DNA from 3 places in the Agrobacterium sp. genome. Region 3 is predicted to be linked to each of the others. Evidence: predicted binding sites of a transcription regulator. Region 3 holds the regulator's gene; each other region holds the start of a gene.

Region 1 (7,886 bases), on a different contig from region 3:
GACTTTCTGTCCTCGGCTGAAGGTTTGCAGCTGAACCGCGCATTCGTGAAGATCGCCGACCCCAAGGTTCGCCGTCGCCTCGTTGATCTCGTCAAGGCGCTCGCCGCCGAGGGCGATGCCGAGTAGAGCCTGGTCCGCACAGCGCAGAAAATTTCCGGCACGGGATGCCGGGCACTCAACGGTCCGCAAGGACCGTTTTTTTGTGCCGGATTGGAAAGGAATTCTCACATAAAGATATATTTATGTGGTTGTGTCCTTGTTTTTCGCGGCTGAAATGACTAACAAACTCCAAGACCGTTCTTTGAGGGGAATCCCGCATGCGTGCCAATTACCTGTTCACCAGCGAGTCCGTGGCCGAGGGTCATCCGGACAAGGTTTGTGATCGTATTTCTGATGAAATCGTGGATCTTATTTATCGTGAAGCGTCCAAGACGGGTGTTGACCCGTGGACCGTGCGCATCGCATGTGAAACGCTTGCGACGACCAACCGCGTTGTTATCGCCGGTGAAGTTCGCGTTCCCGATACACTTCTGAAGAAGGACAAGGACGGCAAGGTCGTCAAAGACGCCGCCGGCCATCCGGTCATCAACCCTTCGAAGTTCAAGTCCGCCGCCCGCAAGGCGATCCGTGACATCGGCTACGAGCAGGATGGTTTCCACTGGAAGACCGCCAAGATCGACGTTCTCCTGCACCCGCAGTCGGCAGATATCGCGCAGGGCGTGGACAATGCTTCCGACAAGCAGGGCGACGAGGGCGCCGGCGACCAGGGCATCATGTTCGGTTACGCCTGCAAGGAAACGCCGGATCTGATGCCGGCGCCGATCTATTATTCTCACCGTATCCTCCAGCTGCTCGCCACCGCCCGCAAGAGCGGCGAAGGTGAAGCGGCGAAACTTGGCCCCGACGCCAAGAGCCAGGTGACGGTTCGTTACGTCGACGGCAAGGCTTCGGAAGCCGTATCCATCGTTCTGTCCACACAGCATCTCGATGCAAGCTGGGATTCGAAGAAGGTTCGCGCCGTTGTCGAGCCCTATATCCGCGAAGCTCTGGGCGACCTGAAGATCGCCGACGATTGCCAGTGGTATATCAACCCGACCGGTAAGTTCGTCATCGGCGGTCCCGATGGTGATGCGGGCCTCACCGGCCGCAAGATCATCGTCGACACCTATGGCGGCGCTGCCCCCCATGGTGGTGGTGCATTCTCCGGCAAGGACACGACCAAGGTTGACCGTTCCGCCGCCTATGCCGCCCGCTATCTTGCCAAGAACGTCGTGGCTGCCGGCCTTGCCGAGCGCTGCACGATCCAGATTTCCTACGCGATCGGCATCGCCCAGCCCCTGTCGATCTATGTCGATCTGCATGGCACCGGCAAGGTCAGCGAAGATCAGGTCGAGAACGCGATCCGTAAGGTCATGGACCTTTCGCCGTCGGGTATCCGCCGTCATCTCGATCTCAACAAGCCGATCTACGCCAAGACGTCCTCATACGGCCATTTCGGCCGCAAGGCCGGCCGTGACGGCTCCTTCTCCTGGGAGAAGCTCGATCTGGTGAAGCCGCTTAAGGAAGCTTTGAGCGCCTAACACTTGTTATTTGACGGCGATTGAGAGATACCGTCACCAACTTTTGTAACCCGCACAATGCCTCATGTGGCGCTGTGCGGGTTAAATCTATTTGTTCTTGAGAGTATGAGATGACGGAAGAACGGCGTTCGCGCGCAAAGGAAGCGTTTTTTGGCAGACGCAAGGGCAAGCCCCTGCGCAATCAGCAAGTCGATACGATCGAGAACCTGCTGCCTTTGCTGAAAATCGATCTGGAAAGCGCTCCGCCGCAAAATCTCGCCGCTCTTTTTCCGGCGGATGTGCGATCGATCCGTCTGGAGATCGGTTTCGGCGGCGGCGAGCATCTCGCGCACCGCGCGGTTGAAAACCCTGAGACGGGTTTCATCGGGGTCGAGCCCTTCGTTAACTCCATGGCCAAACTGCTCGCCACCGTGCGCGAACGCGAGCTGATGAATATCCGGCTCTATGACGATGACGCGACGCAGCTGCTCGACTGGCTGCCAGAGGGGTCGATCGATCACATCGATCTGCTTTATCCCGATCCGTGGCCAAAGAAGAAGCACTGGAAGCGCCGCTTTGTCTCGGACGTCAATCTCGCCCGTTTCCATCGCGTGTTGAAACCCGGCGGCAAATTCTGCTTTGCGTCGGATATCGATACATACGTCAACTGGACGCTGCAGCATTGCGCCCGGCATGGCGGTTTTGAATGGACGGCGACGAGCGCTGACGACTGGCGTACGCCCTATGCCAACTGGCCGGGCACGCGCTACGAAAACAAGGCGAAAAGAGAAGGCCGCAGCTCGGCCTATCTCACCTTCATCTGTCGTTGAGCGATTGAGCCCTCAGAGGGCCGCATCCACTTCCGCTGCCAGCGGAATGGAAGGCTGGGCACCGGCACGCGTGCAGGCGAGCGAGCCTGCAACGGCGGCACGCTTCAGCGCCCTTTCGAAATCCATCCCCTGATCGAGGCTGGCGGCGAGATAACCGCAGAAGGTATCGCCCGCACCAACCGTATCGACCGGCTCGATCTTGAGGCCGGAAGCCCTGTAGACCTTGCCGTTGCGCATGGCGATCACGCCGTCCGCCCCAAGCGTCACGATCAATGTCTGGCCGGTCCTGTCGTGAAGGGTCTTGAGTTCGTTTTCCCGCTCGACGCTGGAGAGGCCATTCTTGCCGATCAGCAGCTCGAACTCGGTTTCATTGGCGATGACGATATCGGCAAGGCCAGCAAGACGCGGACCGTCTGCGGTCAGCGGCGCTGTGTTGATGACGGTGGTGATGCGCTTTGCCTTGGCGGCCGTCAGCGCCGCTTCGATGGCTGCGGCCGGTATCTCGAACTGCAGCATCAGAATATCGCCAGCGGCCATGTCGGATACGGTCTTTGCGGCATCGGAGGCGGAGACCTCGCCATTGGCGGCGGGAATGACCGAAATCATGTTCTCTCCGCCTTCACCGATCAGGATCACCGCCGTTCCCGTCGGGCCGGGCGCAGTCTTGACCAGAGACAGGTCGGTGCCAGCATCACGCAGTAATGTCAGCGCCGGTGCGGCAAAAGTATCATCGCCCGCAGCCCCTGCCATCTTGACTGCGGCGCCTGCACGCCGTGCGGCCAGCGCCTGATTGGCTCCCTTGCCGCCGGCGGCCGTGGAGAATGTCTCTCCCGTTACGGTTTCACCGGGCTTGGGCAGGCGTTTGGCGGTCGCGACGAGGTCCATGTTGATGGAGCCGAAAACAGTAATCATGGGGCGCTGGGTCCATATGAAATTTGAGCAAGGCGGCGACTTTGCCCGAGACGATCACTCGTCGTCAACTACCCGCAATTTGGCCGCACCGGCCCTGTTTTCGGCAAAGCGGCGCGCCTGCTCGATTTCACCATGCGGGGCGTCTTTTTCCGTTGGCGAGAAATCAAGTCCTTCGATCTTCTGGCCGCGTGCCAGCACCTTGTCCGAGGAGATGAGCATCATGTCGACGTCCTTCTGCGCCAGCCCGAAATGGGCCTGCAGCTTGCGCGTCCGGTCGTCCAGCCGCCGCACATCGTCCATCAGAAGGGCAACTTCACCCTGGATGAGATGCGCCTGCTCCCGCATGCGCTGATCCTTCAGCACGGACTGGATGACCTGCACCGACAGCATCAGAAGCGATGGCGAAACGATGACGACACGGGCGCGGTGAGCGCGCTGCACCAGATATTCGAAATGCTGGTGGATATCGGCGAAGATCGATTCGGACGGCACGAAGATGAAGGCGGTATCCTGTGTTTCGCCACGGATGAGGTATTTCTCGGCCACATCGCGAATATGCACTTCCATATCACGTCGGAACTGCTGAACGGCGGCACGTTTGGTTTCCGGTGTCTCATCCGCCTTGATGGCGTTCCATGCCTCCAGCGGAAACTTCGCGTCGATGACGAGCGGCGGCGCATTGTTCGGCATCTTGATGGTGCAGTCCGGCCGGTAACCGTTCGAAAGCGTCGGCTGAAGCTGGAAAGCGCCGGCGGGAAGGGCATCGGCGATCAGAATTTCCATGCGTGCCTGTCCAAAGGCGCCGCGCGTCTGCTTGTTGGAAAGGATGGCCTGCAGTCCGACCACGTCCTTGGCCAGATCCTGAATATTGCCCTGCGCGGCGTCGATCACCGCGAGGCGCTCCTGCAGTCGGCTCAGATTTTCATGGGTTGAACGGGTCTGTTCCGTCAGTGTTTCGCCAATGCGCTGTGACATGCCGTCGAGGCGCTGGTTGAGCGTCTGGCTCATCTCGGTCTGGCGGGTGCCGAGCGTTTCCGCCATGGCGGCGATCCGGCCGTGCAGTTCGGACTGCGTTTTCAGAAGGTCCGAGATTTCACCGTCGGCTCCCGCTTTTTTCACGCGGTTTGTCGTGACCAGCCAGGTTATGACCAGACCGAAAACCAGAGCCGCGAGCAGCGCGCCGAAGCTGATATCAACGGAGCCGGCCCGCAGCGCGGGATCAAGGAGAACGGAGAAATCTATACTCATGATTAAATCTAGCAGATTTCCAGTGATTCGGAAGATCAAAACAAGAACATTCCTGTGGCGGAAATGAGTCGGGCGGGGTGGATGCCCGAGGCGATTTGAACCTCGTGTTTTTTATTTCCTCCGCGCAAGAGATACGTTATGGGAAGCCATGACCATCAAACCGCTTATCATTTTGCCCGATCCCGTGCTGCGCCAGCAATCGAAGCCCATCGAAAAGGTGGATGCAGAGGTTCTGCGTCTTGCCGACGACATGCTCGAAACCATGTACGATGCGCCGGGTATCGGTCTTGCCGCTATCCAGATCGGCGTGGCGCGCCGCATGCTGGTGATCGACGTTGCGCGTGAAGGCGAGGAAAAGACCCCGATCGTCTTCATCAACCCGGAAATCCTCAAGGTGTCGGACGATGTCTCGACCTATGAGGAAGGCTGCCTCTCCATTCCCGACTACTACGCCGAGGTCGAGCGTCCCGCCTCGCTCACGGTGCAATATGTCGGCCGTGACGGCAAGCAGCAGACGGTCGAGGCGGATGGTCTGCTCGCTACCTGCCTGCAGCACGAGATCGATCACCTCAATGGTGTTCTGTTCATCGACCATATTTCGCGGCTGAAGCGCGACATGGTCATCAAGAAATTCACGAAAGCGGCCCGCGCAAAGATCTGATCCGTCCTCTCTGGACCGGAATGGACGACAGGGCAGGGGGCGATAATGGCTCTTCGCATCATATTTATGGGCACACCGGATTTTTCCGTTCCCACATTGCGTGCATTGGTGGAGGCGGGCCACGAGGTTGTCGCTGTCTACACCCAGCCGCCGCGTCCCGGTGGCCGCCGAGGTCTCGATCTGCAGAGGTCACCGGTGCATCAGGCTGCCGGACTGCTGGGGCTCCCGGTGTTTACGCCCGTGAATTTCAAGGCTGAGGAAGATCGTCAGCAGTTCCGGGAATTCAATGCTGATGTGGCGGTTGTCGTGGCTTACGGGCTGCTGCTGCCCGAAGCGATCCTCTCCGGTACGCGTCTCGGCTGTTACAATGGTCATGCCTCGCTACTGCCGCGCTGGCGCGGTGCTGCTCCCATCCAGCGGGCGATCATGGCCGGCGACCCCGAAACCGGCATGATGGTCATGAAAATGGAAAAGGGGCTCGATACCGGTCCCGTCGCGCTGACCGCGAAAGTCGCGATCGGCGATAACATGACGGCCGGGGAGCTGCATGACAGTCTGATGCTAACAGGCGCGCGGTTGATGCGGCAGGCGATGGAAAAGCTGGAAGCAGATGACCTGCCGCTCGTCACACAGGCGGAAGAGGGTGTTCTCTATGCCGCGAAGATCGACAAGGGCGAGACTCGCGTCGATTTTTCTCGGCCCTCGCAGGATGTGCATAATCACATTCGCGGCCTTTCGCCGTTTCCCGGCGCATGGCTGGAAATGGACATCGGCGGCAAGACGGAGCGCGTGAAGGTTCTCGCCTCCGAACTGGCAAGCGGCATGGGAGAAGCGGGCGCAGCGCTCGACGATGCTCTGACCATTGCCTGCGGCAGCGGGGCCGTGCGGCTCACCCGCCTGCAGAAGGCCGGCGGCAAACCGATGTCGGCGGCTGATTTCGTGCGCGGCACCCCCGTTCCGGCCACAACGAGGCTCGGCTGATGCCGCGTTTCCGCATGACCGTCGAATATGACGGCACGCCCTATTATGGCTGGCAGAGACAGGATAACGGCCCCTCGGTTCAGGGTGCGCTGGAGGCTGCGGTTCGCTCGCTGACGGGAGAGAGCGTCTCCATTCGCGGCGCCGGCCGCACCGATTCCGGTGTGCATGCCGTTGGGCAGGTTGTCCATGTCGATCTTTTGCGCGACTGGGAGCCCTACAAGCTTCGCAACGCGCTCAATGCGCATCTCGCCATGGCGGGCGAAGCCGTGGCCGTTCTCGACGCCGCTTCCGTGACCGAGGATTTCGACGCCCGTTTTTCCGCCCTTCGTCGGCACTATCTCTACCGCATCATTTGCCGCAAGGCCCGGCTGGCGCTGGAGCACAAGCGGGCATGGTGGGTGTCGAAGGACCTCGACCATGAGCGCATGCATGAAGCCGCCCAGATGCTTGTCGGCCGGCATGATTTCACCACCTTCCGCTCGGTCCATTGCCAGGCGAACAGCCCCGTGCGCACGCTCGACCGGCTGGATGTAACGCGCAATGGCGATCTCATCGAGATACGCGCGACGGCGCAGAGCTTCCTTCATAACCAGATCCGCTCTTTCGCCGGCACGCTGAAACTGGCGGGCGAGGGCACGATGACGCCGGAGGACGTGCGTGCCGCACTGGAGGCACGGGACCGCAAGGCATGCGGCCCTGTCGCACCGCCGGACGGTCTTTATTTCATGCAGGTCGATTATCCCGACGTCATTCCGCCGCGCCGGCCCCCCGAAGTCGACGTGACCGAGGATGCGGACTGACGTTTAAGCTGTGCCAGTTCTCAGGCGGGATAGACACCGAGAAAACGCTGCAGCGCTTCCGATAGAAGCATGCCCGGCACCAGCAGCGTCATGACGATGGCCGAGACGAGCAGCGACTGATCGCGGATGAAAAACCGCACGATCCGCGAGAAGGCGAAGACCAGCGATAGAAGCAGTGCCAGCCAGAGAACGGCGATCAGTCCTTGCAGCGGCGGCAGGAAGAACGCGATCAGGATCAGAACCGCATAGGCATAGGAAAATGGCAGCGACAGCCAGTTCATGGTGGTGACGAGCGGCGCGAATTTTTCCCGAGCGCCGAAGGCGTATAGTAGCATGCCGATCAAAAGCAGCGGCACGATCCAGCAGATGGCCTCAACCATCGCCAGACGGAAGAAGAAGATGAACCCCGTTCCGGTGCCGGGCGGATAGCTGGCGAGGAAGGCAGCGCGCAGCCACAGCCAGGAAACCAGCATGGCGGGCAGGCACCAGAGGGCGGAATAGAAGGATCGCCACATGCCGCGCTCGGAGAGATCAAGATAACGCGCACCATTGTGGTCACCCAGCAGCAGAAGCCACAGGCCGGTCAGATAGAGCCTTACTTCACTTGCCGTCGGCATGGGCGAACCAGCGTTCGATAAAGGTCTCGTAAATGCGCGTCAGCGTCTCGAGATCGGCAACGGCCACGCGTTCATCGACCATATGCATGGTCTGCCCGACGAGGCCGAATTCCACGACAGGGCAATAATCCTTGATGAAGCGTGCATCGGATGTGCCGCCGGTGGTCGAAAGCTTCGGTTCCCTGCCGGTAACGGCTTCAACCGCGCCTGAGAGCGACGAGATAAGCGCATTGTTCCGCGTCAGGAAGACATGCGACGGGCGGTCGGCCCAGACGATC
Region 2 (4,270 bases), on a different contig from region 3:
CACCGCTGCGGGCGATAAACGAAACATCCTGTCGCCCTAGAGCGAAAGAGCAGCCGAGATTCATTGACGGGCGTGTCGGCGAAGTCGAAGCCGTCGATGTCTTTTGCCAAAGGCAATTTGGCGATGCTGAGCTGGTAGCGGATGGACCGGGCCTGTCTCTCGGAGATCTCCGACTGCAGGAGTCCAGCGTGGCCCAAGCAGGTAGCGAGTGTACAAGACTACCCGTCTTAGTTGACGCAGGCAGAAGCAGAAGCGGTGGCGAAGCTGTAAAATCGTATCCGATCATTCCTGGTAGCGGATAGCAATTCCGGTCTCTTGATGAGATTCGAACCCAAGCACCCCGACTGAATAATCCAGATCCAATTTATTTCCTTTGTTAGATTGGATATCTACTTTCTTATCAAGCGTTCTTTTCCCGTACGAGGACTCGGGACTTTTCTATTTCATCAGCCGGTAAAATGCCGAACGTGCGATGGATGGCCGGTTGATATTGCTTCTGGACGGCATCAACGCCCGCTGTGATAGCGCTTCTCCAAGATGGGCCCCTGCCCCATGCTTCGCGAAGAGCATCTGCCAGATCGCGGCCAGTTCCGGTTTCTTGCAATGCCTCGAACAGCATTCCGGCCTGACGCAAGTCCTTTTCTTTCTTTGCCCTGCCACCGGCATCATCTTGACGCCGGCCGGCCACGATCAGTTTGTGAACGGCGAACCGTGATGGATCGGGCACCACGACCGAGACACCGGCACCATGCAGCAAGATCGTTCGCACCGGATCACGGATGAGGAAGTCCATATATCGCAGAGGTTCGGCAGACGCTCCGCCGAGAGCCGGCATTTGCGCCGGTTGATCCGCGTAATCTTCCGATCCCCGGTTTGTCGTCAGGAACTCTACTCGGTAACCGGTCGAGTTGCGGAAAGCATTGGAGCGAGGGGAGCCAGAAACATGAGGTACGGCCCGGAATGACGGATCGATGGACTGAAGGAGAGCGACAATCGGCGGAATTGAATCTTCGACCTCGCTCGAGATCGCGTAATCTTGAGCCAGATCCGCGTCACCTGTCAGGATCGCAGCCATAGGCAGGCGGATACCGAGATGGGCCGCATAACATTGGAACGCGACTGTGCCGACGAGGACACCACGGAGCCGGAATAACCCAGCCGATGCCAACGCCTCAACAACTGTGCCTGTGAAGCGATCCGGAGCAATTAGACCCGCTTCGCGCGTCAGTGCCGCCACTATCTTTCGCCGGTTCTGGTAATCGTCCTTTTCGCCCCTGAAGGCTTCAACCCGGGTTGTGATCTCGTGATCATCAGCAGGGCCGACATAGCGGCGCTTTTGACCACCTTTGCCATCCGGTTGGTCGAAATACCAGTATGAGCGGTTGTCGACCTTGACCGAGACAAAGCGACCAGTTGGGGGGAAATCGGCCGACCACTGCGCATCAAAAGTCCGTTGCTGTAACTCCGCGACCATCGTCCGGAACATGAGGTCGATTTGCTTCATTTGAGGCGCCCTATAACATTTCCTCAAATCTAGTATAGTCAACCTATTTTCGCAAGCCGGACAACGGGAATACGACACAGACCGTTGAGATTTTCAACGGGCCAAAATCGTCAATCTTTTCCAGGCGAACGTAATCTGCAACAATTGAAAAATTCAGCGTCACCTAAAAGGAACCATCAACCTCGCTATTCCAAAATAGTTTTTTGCTCTTGATGGGATCTGAACCTGCGACCAACACACAAGCTGCATGACCCAACCGATCAGCTGATTGAATCGACATAAGAAATAGATTATGTTCCTGTTTTGTTCTATTGATGCAGGAGCGATTTTCGTGGCCCAGGGTGTCTCGCAGAAAATGCGCAAGATCGTTCATGTCGACATGGATGCGTTCTACGCTTCAGTTGAGCAGCGAGACCATCCGGAGCTACGTGGCAAACCCATCGCCGTGGGTGGTCCAGCCGCGCGAGGGGTCGTCGCGGCTGCGAGTTATGAGGCACGAAAGTTAGGCATCCACTCCGCCATGCCTTCGGTGATCGCCGCTCGCAAATGCCCAGACCTCATTTTCGTAAAACCACGCTTTGATATCTATCGTGCAATCTCGCTTCAAATCCGAGAAATCTTCGCTGAGTACACGACGCTCATTGAGCCACTGTCTCTCGACGAAGCGTACCTCGATGTCACTGAGAACTTGAAGAACATGCCAATCGCCACCGAGATTGCATCAGAGATTCGAGCGAAGATTAAAGCCGCGACCGGGCTAAATGCTTCAGCTGGCATCTCCTATAATAAGTTCCTTGCGAAGATGGCGTCGGACCTCAATAAGCCAAACGGTCAGGCAGTGATCACGCCTAAGAGTGGGTCGGCTTTCGTCGAAGGGCTCCCGGTGAAGAAATTCCATGGTGTCGGGCCGGCAACCGCGGAGAAAATGCATCGGCTTGGCATCGAAACCGGCGCGGATCTGAAGGCGCAGTCGCTTCAATTTCTCACACAGAATTTTGGTAAGTCCGGGCCGCATTTTTATGGAATAGCGCGAGGGATTGACGAGCGAGAGGTTTGTCCTAACCGACCGCGAAAATCAATCGGCGCAGAAGACACGTTCGTCGAGGATATAGATGACCTCCGTCTAGCGACCAGCGAATTAAAGCCGTTGGCAGAGAAAGTGTGGAGCTACTGCGAGGTGAAGGGTTTCAGAGGAAAGACGGTGACCGTGAAGATCAAATATGGCGATTTCACTCAGTCGACACGTAGTAAAACTGGTCCGTTCTGTTTCGCTAGTTGCAACGAGATATTAGAGGCTGCTTCCGGACTGCTCGCCAGCATATACCCGTTTAAACGATCCGTTCGGCTGCTTGGTGTGACACTCTCTTCACTGACAATCCGCGCCGGCACTGATGATGGCAATCAAATCCAGCTAGGGTTCGATTTGTGATCGAGGTGACTTGCCAGAAATTTCTTACGTTACGATCGTTGGCGTAAAGAGGCGGGAAGGCTTCTACACTCTGAAATTTTCTCCCCGAGCAAATCCGCAACCCACGGATGGTGCAACTCTGGAACCGCCATTCTGGCGTCACGTAGAGCGGTAAAGACAGCCGTAGCTACTGCCTCAACGCCTAGCGACGAAATAAGTATCTCCGAACTGAGGAGTTCGGCAGTCGATAGCAATCTCATTTCCGGAAATCGCTCGGCAGCAATCCGATTTGCTTTGCGCTCGTCAATAGCTGCAGGTAGCCCGGCCGACATAGCAAGCGCAAGCGTTGCAGCTTCACCATCGTCAAGTGTGGCTTCGGCACTTCCTGTAACCAAAGCCTCAAACAGATCTTCGCCTTGTTCATCGAACTCGCGAAATTCAAGCTGCCCGCTGGCAACCAGATCAGCGGCTAAGCCACCATCATGGCGACCGTTGTTGCGGTCGACGATCAACTCGCCCCTGACGACGGTGCTGGCCAGAAGAACGACGTTCAATGTTCGCAAGACCTCAGACGCAAGGCCGGTTGCGTTCAGATTGATTATCACACTGGTGTCTGCCACCAGACTCACGTGCCGGTCAACGAAGAATAGAGGTTGCCGCATTGGCCCCACCTTCTTCCGCGCCGACATTCATCAGTAGGTCACGCACTTGAATGCGGTCCAAGTGCAGCAACCTGCTAATCTGGCCTTCGCTGAGGAGGCCTCGTTGCGCTGCCTCGAATGCCAGAAGACTGGTTTTGAGAGGAACTGGCCTCACAGAGTCGTCCTTGAGCCGATCGGTCTGGACAGCATCACCTAACACCTGCCTTGCCTGCTCATCCGTAATGTGGCCGTTTTGGACGAACCAGTCCCAAGTACCCCTTTTCGTCAGTTGAAGTTCTTCCAACCGACGAACCAACGCCTCTCGCGAGACGTGAAAATAATGCGCGAGAACAATCACATGCCTGCGCGTGAGGCTTGCTGCACCGGCAGTCACTTCTTCAAACTTTTGTCGAACAGCCTGCGCAGGGGTAAGGAAGCCCCTGGCAAATGCGTTTGCGTACTTCTCCTCGCGTGAACTTTCCAGTTCGTCGATATCGTAAACTTCCGCATCGCCTCGCGTCGCAACCAGATGTCCCAATTCATGAGCTGCGGTCTGGGTGCGGCGATCGAGGGGATGTCTCGCGTTCAACAGAATACAGGCGCCAACCTGTTCATCAAAAGCAAATAACCCGGAGATCTTTCCCGCGAGTCCGCGTGCATAGACCCTCACACCCATCTGCAGCTCGAGCAAGGACATGATATCAGCTATCGGCGCTA
Region 3 (7,886 bases):
GAAAATCTCGGCTTTCGCCGCACTCCTGATGACGCTTGCCTATTATCTGATTTCCGGTTTCGCCGTCTCCGCCGAACGCGCCTGGCTGATGATGTCGGTGATGCTGATCGCTGTTCTCTTCGATCAACCCTCGCTCAGTCTCAGGAATGTTGCGCTTTCCGCTCTGGTCATTCTTGCCTTGTCGCCCTCGGAAATCATGGGCCCGAGCTTCCAGATGTCCTTTGCCGCAACCATCGCGCTCGTCGCCTCCTATGCCGCCTGGAGCCGCTGGCGTGTTGATCGCGAGCGGCTGTTCATCGGGCGCAAACCGGCATGGATGACGGTGGCGCAAACGGCGGGCGCCATCATCGGCGGCGTCATCACGACCTCGTTGATCGGCGGTCTTTCGACTGCGATCTATTCCGCCGAGCATTTTCAGCGTGTCACCACCTATGGACTTTTTGCCAATCTGGCCGCCATGCCGCTCATGTCGCTGATCGTCATGCCTTTCGGCCTTGTCGCCATGCTGCTGATGCCTTTCGGGCTTGATGCTCCGTTCCTCAAGGTCATGGGTTACGGTATGGCTCTCGTGATCGAAGTTTCCCGGGAGGTGGCCTCCTGGGGAGGAAGCGCTGCGACGGGGCGGCCACATGGCTGGTTCCTGGGGCTTGCCTCCGTTGGTTTTCTGCTGCTGGCATTGTTACGCAGCCGGCTGGCGCTTCTTGGTTTGCCGTTTCTGGTCCTCGCCTTTGGCCTGTCGGCGGCCACGGCCTATCGCAATCCGCCTCATCTGCTTGTTCATGAGGATGGCATGCTGGTGGCGCTGCTGGAGGATGGCAAAGCCTACACGACGAAAACACGGCCGCAGGGTTTCGTTTATGACCAGTGGCAAAGGGCACTGCTGCTGCCGGAACAGCCAGTTCCGCCGGTCTTTCTCAAGAGCGAGGCTGCGGCAACCACCGTGGCTTTGACCAAGGCGAAGCTTGATCCGGAAAAGATGAGGGCGGTTACACGGCAGATGACGGTGGCCCTGAGAGACGCGGAGCCCGGTATTTTCACCTGCAGCAAAGGCATATGGTGTGCCGCACGCGCGGGAAGCGGCGAATGGATCATCGTTCTGGAAGATGGTCGATTTGCCGGAAAGGCTTGTGATATCGCCGATATTGTCGTCGTTTCCCGCAGAACATCCTTCTCCCAATGCCGCTCGGGCGCACTCTTGCTTAACCGCGATATCCTGCGGCGGATCGGTTCACTGGAAATAGACTTTGCCGGCAGCGATCAGGTAGCGGTAGTCGGCAGGTTGCGCGCCGCGATAGCCGGCATGGACAGGCCCTGGAGCGAACATCGCTATTACGACTGGAAAAGCGGCCGTTTTGACCATGAGGTCCCTGATGCCGTCACGCGGTTGCTGGCGGCACCACAATGAGGGCCGCCAGCCTGGATCGTCAGGCCTTGATGCGCAGATCCGTCGTCAATTCGCCGATCCCGCCGATTTCCTCTTCATGCGCCGCGTCGCGCCAGGTTTCCTTCAGTCCGGCCTCGTACCATTCGCGCATGGCGGGCAGGGCGAGCAGCCGGTCACAATAGGCTTTCGCTGCGGGCGAAAGTTCCGCGCCATAGGTCTGGAAACGGAAAGCCACCGGGCAGAAGAAGGCATCGACCGCCGTAAATTTCTGGCCGGCAAGAAAGGGCCCGCCAAATTTTGCCAGGCCTTCGCTCCACAGCGCATCAACGCGCTTTATGTCGGCCGCTAGCCCGGTATCACCACCCTTCGGTTTTACGCGAATGCCGACCGACATGGGGTAGAGATTGCGCAGCGAGAAAAAGCCCGCATGCATTTCGCTCGCAGCCGAACGCGACCAGGCTCTTGCCTGCTTGTCGCTCGCCCAGACGCCCTGATGTCGCTCCGCCAGATATTCGGCGATCGACAACGATTCCCAAACCGTCACGCCTTCATCAACGAGGCAAGGCACCTTGCCGGTTGGCGAAAAGGTGGAGAAGGAAACGCCTTCGCCGAAGGGAACGAGTTTTTCATCGAAAGCAATGCCGAGCGTGCGCATCAATACCCATGGCCGCAGTGACCATGAGGAATAGTTCTTGTTGGCGATATAAAGATCGTACATGGCGTGTTCCCCGATATGATGCGCATTTCTATACCGGCGGATGGGCCCAGGAATATTGCAAATAATCCATGGCTCCCATAAGCCGCATTGATGAGTGGGGCAGGAAGAAAAGAAGCACCTGCACGTCACCATTCGGAGATGACGACGAAACACACCGCGACGAGACTGATGACCTGCATCCTTTCTCAACGAAATTAAGGATGCTCATTTTCAATCATCTGTTTCTTACCGCTGCCTGCTGGCCTTCGCGATAAAAGATGTGCGGACCTGCCAGACGATGTCGTTTCTCACTTATGCAGAGCCGCATCGTTCCAAGGAGCAAGCTGCAATGCTCCATAAGGGGAGCGCCATAATCTTGATGGTGCCCGCAGCAAAAGGAATTGCGGCCCCATGCCTTGAATCAATGGTAACGGCGGATCAGCCCTACCAGCTTGCCCTGGATTTTCACCCGGTCCGGTCCAAAAATACGCGTTTCATAGGCTGGGTTTGCCGCCTCGAGCGCAATGGAGGCGCCCTTGCGACGGAAACGCTTCAGGGTGGCTTCCTCATCATCCACCAGCGCTACGACGATATCACCCGGATTCGCCGTATTGCCATTGCGGATGATGACGGTATCGCCATCAAAAATGCCGGCCTCGATCATCGAGTCGCCCTTGACCTCAAGAGCGTAATGTTCGCCCGAACCGAGCATATCAACAGGCACGGCCACATCGTGGGTATTGTTCTGGATGGCGGAAATCGGCACACCGGCGGCAATGCGGCCCATGACCGGCACGGTGACGGCCCCGACGAGATCATTGGCCGGCGTCTTGGGGGCAGGGGCCGCTTCCGGCGCCTTGGCCTTGCCAAGGCTGCCTTCGATGACGCTCGGCGAAAAGCCGCGCTGCGGCCTTGCACCCGGCGTATAGGCCTCAGGCAGCTTGATGACTTCCAGCGCTCGCGCTCTATTTGGTAGCCGGCGAATAAACCCGCGCTCTTCGAGGGCGGTGATCAGGCGGTGGATGCCAGATTTCGAGGCAAGATCGAGTGCGTCCTTCATTTCATCGAAGGATGGCGGCACGCCGGACTCTTTCATTCGTTCATGAATGAAGAGAAGCAATTCCTGCTGTTTGCGCGTGAGCATGAGGAAAACACCCTTTAGAATCGTAGTGGAAGTCGCGAAACAAATACAGAACGAACACTATATGTTCCATATGTGTTCCGCAATCCCCTAAAATTTCGTGAAGCTGCTATCTGTTGTTTTGATGATTTGCTTCTTGGCCTACGATTGTGCTTTTCTGCGGCCCAAATCGTCCAGGCATGTCCGGGCGGAGTGCCAGCGCAGGAAACAGGTCATGATGAAATCCCATAGCGTCGATCATCTCGTTCTGCCGGTGCAGGATATCGGCGTTGCCGCGAAACGTCTCGCCAGCCTTGGATTTACGGTCTCACCGGAGGCTTTGCATCCTTTCGGCACCCGAAATGCCTGTGTTTTTTTTACCGACGGGACCTATCTGGAGCCGCTCGTAATTGCTGATCCGGCTAAATATAATGCGTCGGCAGACAGGGGAGATGTGTTCACGGGCAGGGACAGGGCCTTCCGGCAACGTGACGGGCGGGAGGGTTTTTCGGCTCTTGTCGCCAAAACCGAAGATGCCCTTGCCGACCATGACAGGTTTCTGACGTCTGGCGTGTCAGCGGGCGATGTGTTCCAGTTTTCGCGGCCTGTGCGGATGCCGGATGGATCGGAAAGCGAGGCGGCGTTCCGGCTGGCTTTTGCGGCAAGCGGGGCGGCGGATTTCTTTCTGTTTAGTTGTCAGCGGCTGCAGGCCCTGCCGGGCGATCGAACAGTGCTGGAGCGCCATGCCAACGGTGTCTCCGGCCTCAGTGAAATCGTTCTGTTCTCCGGTGATGATCCGAACGCGGCGCGCTTGATCGAAACGGTGTTTGGTTGTGAGGGCAGAATATCTCCGGATGGTGATATGGTTTTCGCGACTGGCAATGCGCGCATCAGATTGACCGGAAAACCTGATTTCAGCGGACAGGCTCCGAATACTCCTGATTGGAGAGGCGGCGGATTGCGCGGTGCGGGCATCGTCTTTTCGTCACACGATCTTGCCGTGACAGAGGCGGCGCTTGCTGCTAATGGCGTGTCCTGCGCAAAAGCGGGCGGTCGCCTGGTGGTGCCCGCAGCACCTGGTCAGGGCGTTGCCTTCGCCTTCGAGGAAAAATGATGAGCGTTACGAACAATCTCAAAGTCACCGCCGGCGACGGCGCCAGCAAGGTTTCCTTTTCCAATACCGAGCGTTTTTCGCTGATCGCCGGCCCCTGCCAGATGGAAAGCCGGGAACATGCTTTCATGATCGCTGGCATCCTGAAGGAGCTTTGCGACAAGCTGGGGATCGGGCTCGTTTATAAGTCCTCCTTCGACAAGGCGAACCGCACCTCGCTTTCCGGCAAGCGCGGCATCGGCCTTGACAGTGCGATGCAGGTTTTCGCTGATCTCAAGAAGGAATTCGGCTTTCCTGTTCTGACCGACATTCACACCGAGGAGCAATGCGCCATCGTTTCCGAGGTGGTGGATGTGCTGCAGATTCCGGCTTTCCTCAGCCGCCAGACCGATCTTCTCGTCGCCGCCGCCAAAACCGGCCGTGTCATCAACGTCAAGAAGGGCCAGTTCCTGGCGCCCTGGGACATGAAGAACGTGCTCGCCAAGCTTAATGAGAGCGGCAACCCGAATGTGCTTCTGTGCGAGCGCGGCGCTTCCTTCGGTTACAATACGCTGGTCTCCGACATGCGCTCCCTGCCGATCATGGCATCGCTTGGCGCGCCGGTCGTGTTTGACGCCACCCACTCGGTGCAGCAGCCGGGCGGGCAGGGTGGCTCCACGGGCGGCCAGCGCGAATTCGTCGAGACCTTGGCACGCGCGGCGGTCGCCGTCGGCGTGGCCGGCCTCTTCATCGAGACCCATGAGGACCCTGATAATGCGCCGTCTGACGGCCCCAACATGGTGCACCTGAAGGACATGCCGAAACTGCTCGAAAAGCTTCTGGCTTTCGACGCCATCACCAAAGCCTGAGGGCTGGCCGCTGCGGCGGGCGCCGTTTGTGCCAATCGATTTTAATGGCGGGCGGGCCGTTTCCGCTGCCCACCGTCATTGTAATTTCTTCGCCATCGTCTAAGACAGGCGACGGAAAATATCTGTTCCATTCCCAAGGGAGAGACCATGACTGCCATTACCGATATCATCGCGCGCGAAATCCTCGACAGCCGCGGCAACCCGACCGTTGAAGTCGACGTTTATCTCGAAGACGGCTCCATGGGCCGTGCCGCCGTTCCCTCCGGCGCCTCCACCGGCGCGCATGAGGCGGTTGAGCTGCGCGATGGCGGCAAGCGTTATCTCGGCAAGGGCGTGGAAAAGGCGGTCGAAGCCGTCAATACGGAAATCTTCGACGCCATCGGCGGTTTTGATGCCGAAAACCAGATTCAGATCGACCAGATGATGATCGCGCTTGACGGCACGCCGAACAAGTCGCGCATTGGCGCGAACGCCATCCTCGGCGTATCGCTTGCAGTCGCCAAGGCTGCCGCTGAAGCTTCCGGCCTGCCGCTTTACCGTTATGTCGGCGGCCCGAACGCACATCTGCTGCCGGTTCCGATGATGAACATCATCAATGGCGGCGCGCATGCAGACAACCCGATCGATTTCCAGGAATTCATGATCCTGCCGGTCGGCGCGGAAAACATCCGCGAAGCCGTGCGCATGGGTTCGGAAGTGTTCCATACGCTGAAAAAAGAACTGTCGGCGCAGGGCCACAACACCAACGTCGGCGACGAGGGCGGTTTTGCACCGGGCCTCGAAAGTGCGCCGGCTGCGCTCGATTTCATCATGAAGTCGATTGAAAAGGCCGGTTACCGTCCGGGCGACGACATGTTCGTTGGTCTTGACTGTGCATCGACCGAATTCTTCAAGGACGGAAAATACGTTCTCGAAGGCGAAGGCCGCACGCTGGAGCCGGGCGCGATGGCTGAATATCTCGCCGATCTGGTCGGCAAGTATCCGATCATCTCCATCGAAGACGGCATGGCTGAAGACGACTGGGAAGGCTGGAAGACGCTGACCGATCTCGTCGGCAACAAGTGCCAGCTGGTGGGCGACGATCTTTTCGTCACCAACTCCGCACGTCTTCGCGACGGCATCAAGATGGGGGTTGCCAACTCCATCCTCGTCAAGGTCAACCAGATCGGTTCGCTTTCCGAGACGCTGGATGCGGTCGAAACGGCGCACAAGGCCGGTTACACCGCCGTCATGTCGCACCGCTCGGGCGAAACGGAAGATTCCACCATCGCCGATCTCGCGGTTGCCACCAATTGCGGTCAGATCAAGACCGGTTCGCTTGCCCGTTCCGACCGGCTCGCGAAGTACAACCAGCTGATCCGTATCGAGGAAATGCTGGGCCCGCAGGCCGCTTACGCCGGCCGTTCGATCCTGCGCGGATAATTCGCGTTCAGGTTTGGCGACGTGGCCCGCCGCTTGGCGGGCTGAGGTTGGTGAAAGACGTGTCCACGCATGAGACGTCGTCCTCGGGCCTGACCCGAGGATCCACCTTCCAAACCACTTATAGATCCTCGTCCCAAGGGCGAGGATGACGAAGTTGAGAGGAGAACTCTCTTTGCAAACGTAGCCCGCCTTCCGGCGGGCTTTTTTGCGTCCGTCAGCCGACAGGAATTTAAGGTCAACGGATAGTTAAACAATCCGGCTTAGTCTCAGAATCACGTTGTGCGTTTTAAGGCTTCTCTCCGGCATGTGGACCAGACATCATAAAAAGAGACGATTCGGCCGTTTGATCGTTCCGGCCATCACGATCGCTTTTCTTTCCTATTTCGGGTATCATTCCATTCATGGCGACTTCGGCCTGCAGGCGACGGAGCGGCTGGAGCGGCAGCGCATTACCCGCACCGCGGAGCTCGCAAAGCTCACGCAGGCGCGTGTGGCGCTTGAGCGGCAGGTGGAATTGATGAGCGACGGCTCGCTTGAGCGGGACATGATCGACGAGATTTCGCGCTATCAGCTCAATATGTCCCGCACGGACGAAATCGTCATCATGAACACCTATTTCTGATTAACCTAAATCAAGTTAATTAATCATTTGTGATTTATTCACAGCGCTTTAGCGTGAATATGTGCCATGCGTTTAAAGCATTGCTGCATGGCATTTTCTTGCATATGGTACGCGCCACTCTATCCATTCAAACGGCAACTCAGGGAGGGATGAATGGCGCCGCGAAAACCAGCGACCGTATCCGGCCGCAAGACAACGGCAAAGGCTGCAACCGAATTTACCGGCAAGAACAGCCCGGACTTCTCGAAGGAAGAAGAGCTTCACGCTTATCGTGAAATGCTTCTTATCCGCCGTTTCGAAGAAAAGGCCGGCCAGCTTTATGGTATGGGCTTCATCGGCGGTTTCTGTCACCTCTACATCGGTCAGGAAGCCGTTGTTGTTGGCATGCAGATGTCGCAGAAGGAAGGCGATCAGGTCATCACCGCTTACCGTGACCACGGCCACATGCTCGCTCTGGGCATGAGCGCGCGTGGCGTCATGGCCGAGTTGACCGGCCGCAGGGGCGGCTTGTCGAAAGGCAAGGGCGGCTCCATGCACATGTTCTCCAAGGAGAAGCATTTCTACGGCGGTCACGGCATCGTCGGTGCGCAGGTTTCGCTTGGAACCGGTCTTGCCTTCGCCAACCGTTATCGCGGCAACGACAATGTTTCCGTGACTTATTTCGGTGACGGCGCGGCCAACC

Evidence for each region. Region 3 encodes LexA, which represses DNA repair genes until DNA is damaged. Its sites were predicted from a motif close to TGTTCNNNNTGTGTTCNG; they were not measured.
Region 1: the regulator LexA is predicted to act here: its motif matches at 4,581-4,598, upstream of AC5I5B_RS13190 (DNA recombination protein RmuC).
Region 2: the regulator LexA is predicted to act here: its motif matches at 1,798-1,815, upstream of dinB (DNA polymerase IV).

Annotation. Positions count from the first base shown of each region.
Region 1 is NZ_JCABZP010000014.1:293,409-301,294, forward strand. Features, by position in the region: gene AC5I5B_RS13170 (helix-turn-helix domain-containing protein) at 1-126, shown strand, start outside; gene metK (methionine adenosyltransferase) at 318-1,580, shown strand; gene trmB (tRNA (guanosine(46)-N7)-methyltransferase TrmB) at 1,691-2,389, shown strand; gene AC5I5B_RS13185 (ribokinase) at 2,402-3,301, opposite strand; gene AC5I5B_RS13190 (DNA recombination protein RmuC) at 3,356-4,549, opposite strand; gene def (peptide deformylase) at 4,698-5,210, shown strand; gene fmt (methionyl-tRNA formyltransferase) at 5,256-6,191, shown strand; gene truA (tRNA pseudouridine(38-40) synthase TruA) at 6,191-6,991, shown strand; gene AC5I5B_RS13210 (hypothetical protein) at 7,012-7,608, opposite strand; gene dapE (succinyl-diaminopimelate desuccinylase) at 7,592-7,886, opposite strand, start outside.
Region 2 is NZ_JCABZP010000023.1:55-4,324, forward strand. Features, by position in the region: partial or broken gene AC5I5B_RS25830 (IS21-like element helper ATPase IstB) at 18-182, opposite strand; gene AC5I5B_RS25835 (nucleotidyltransferase family protein) at 401-1,504, opposite strand; gene dinB (DNA polymerase IV) at 1,860-2,933, shown strand; gene AC5I5B_RS25845 (PIN domain-containing protein) at 2,963-3,532, opposite strand; gene AC5I5B_RS25850 (ImmA/IrrE family metallo-endopeptidase) at 3,549-4,270, opposite strand, start outside.
Region 3 is NZ_JCABZP010000010.1:127,925-135,810, forward strand. Features, by position in the region: gene AC5I5B_RS07175 (ComEC/Rec2 family competence protein) at 1-1,405, shown strand, start outside; gene AC5I5B_RS07180 (glutathione S-transferase family protein) at 1,425-2,102, opposite strand; gene lexA (transcriptional repressor LexA) at 2,503-3,225, opposite strand; gene AC5I5B_RS07190 (VOC family protein) at 3,437-4,315, shown strand; gene kdsA (3-deoxy-8-phosphooctulonate synthase) at 4,315-5,160, shown strand; gene eno (phosphopyruvate hydratase) at 5,308-6,582, shown strand; gene AC5I5B_RS07205 (FtsB family cell division protein) at 6,887-7,204, shown strand; gene pdhA (pyruvate dehydrogenase (acetyl-transferring) E1 component subunit alpha) at 7,358-7,886, shown strand, end outside.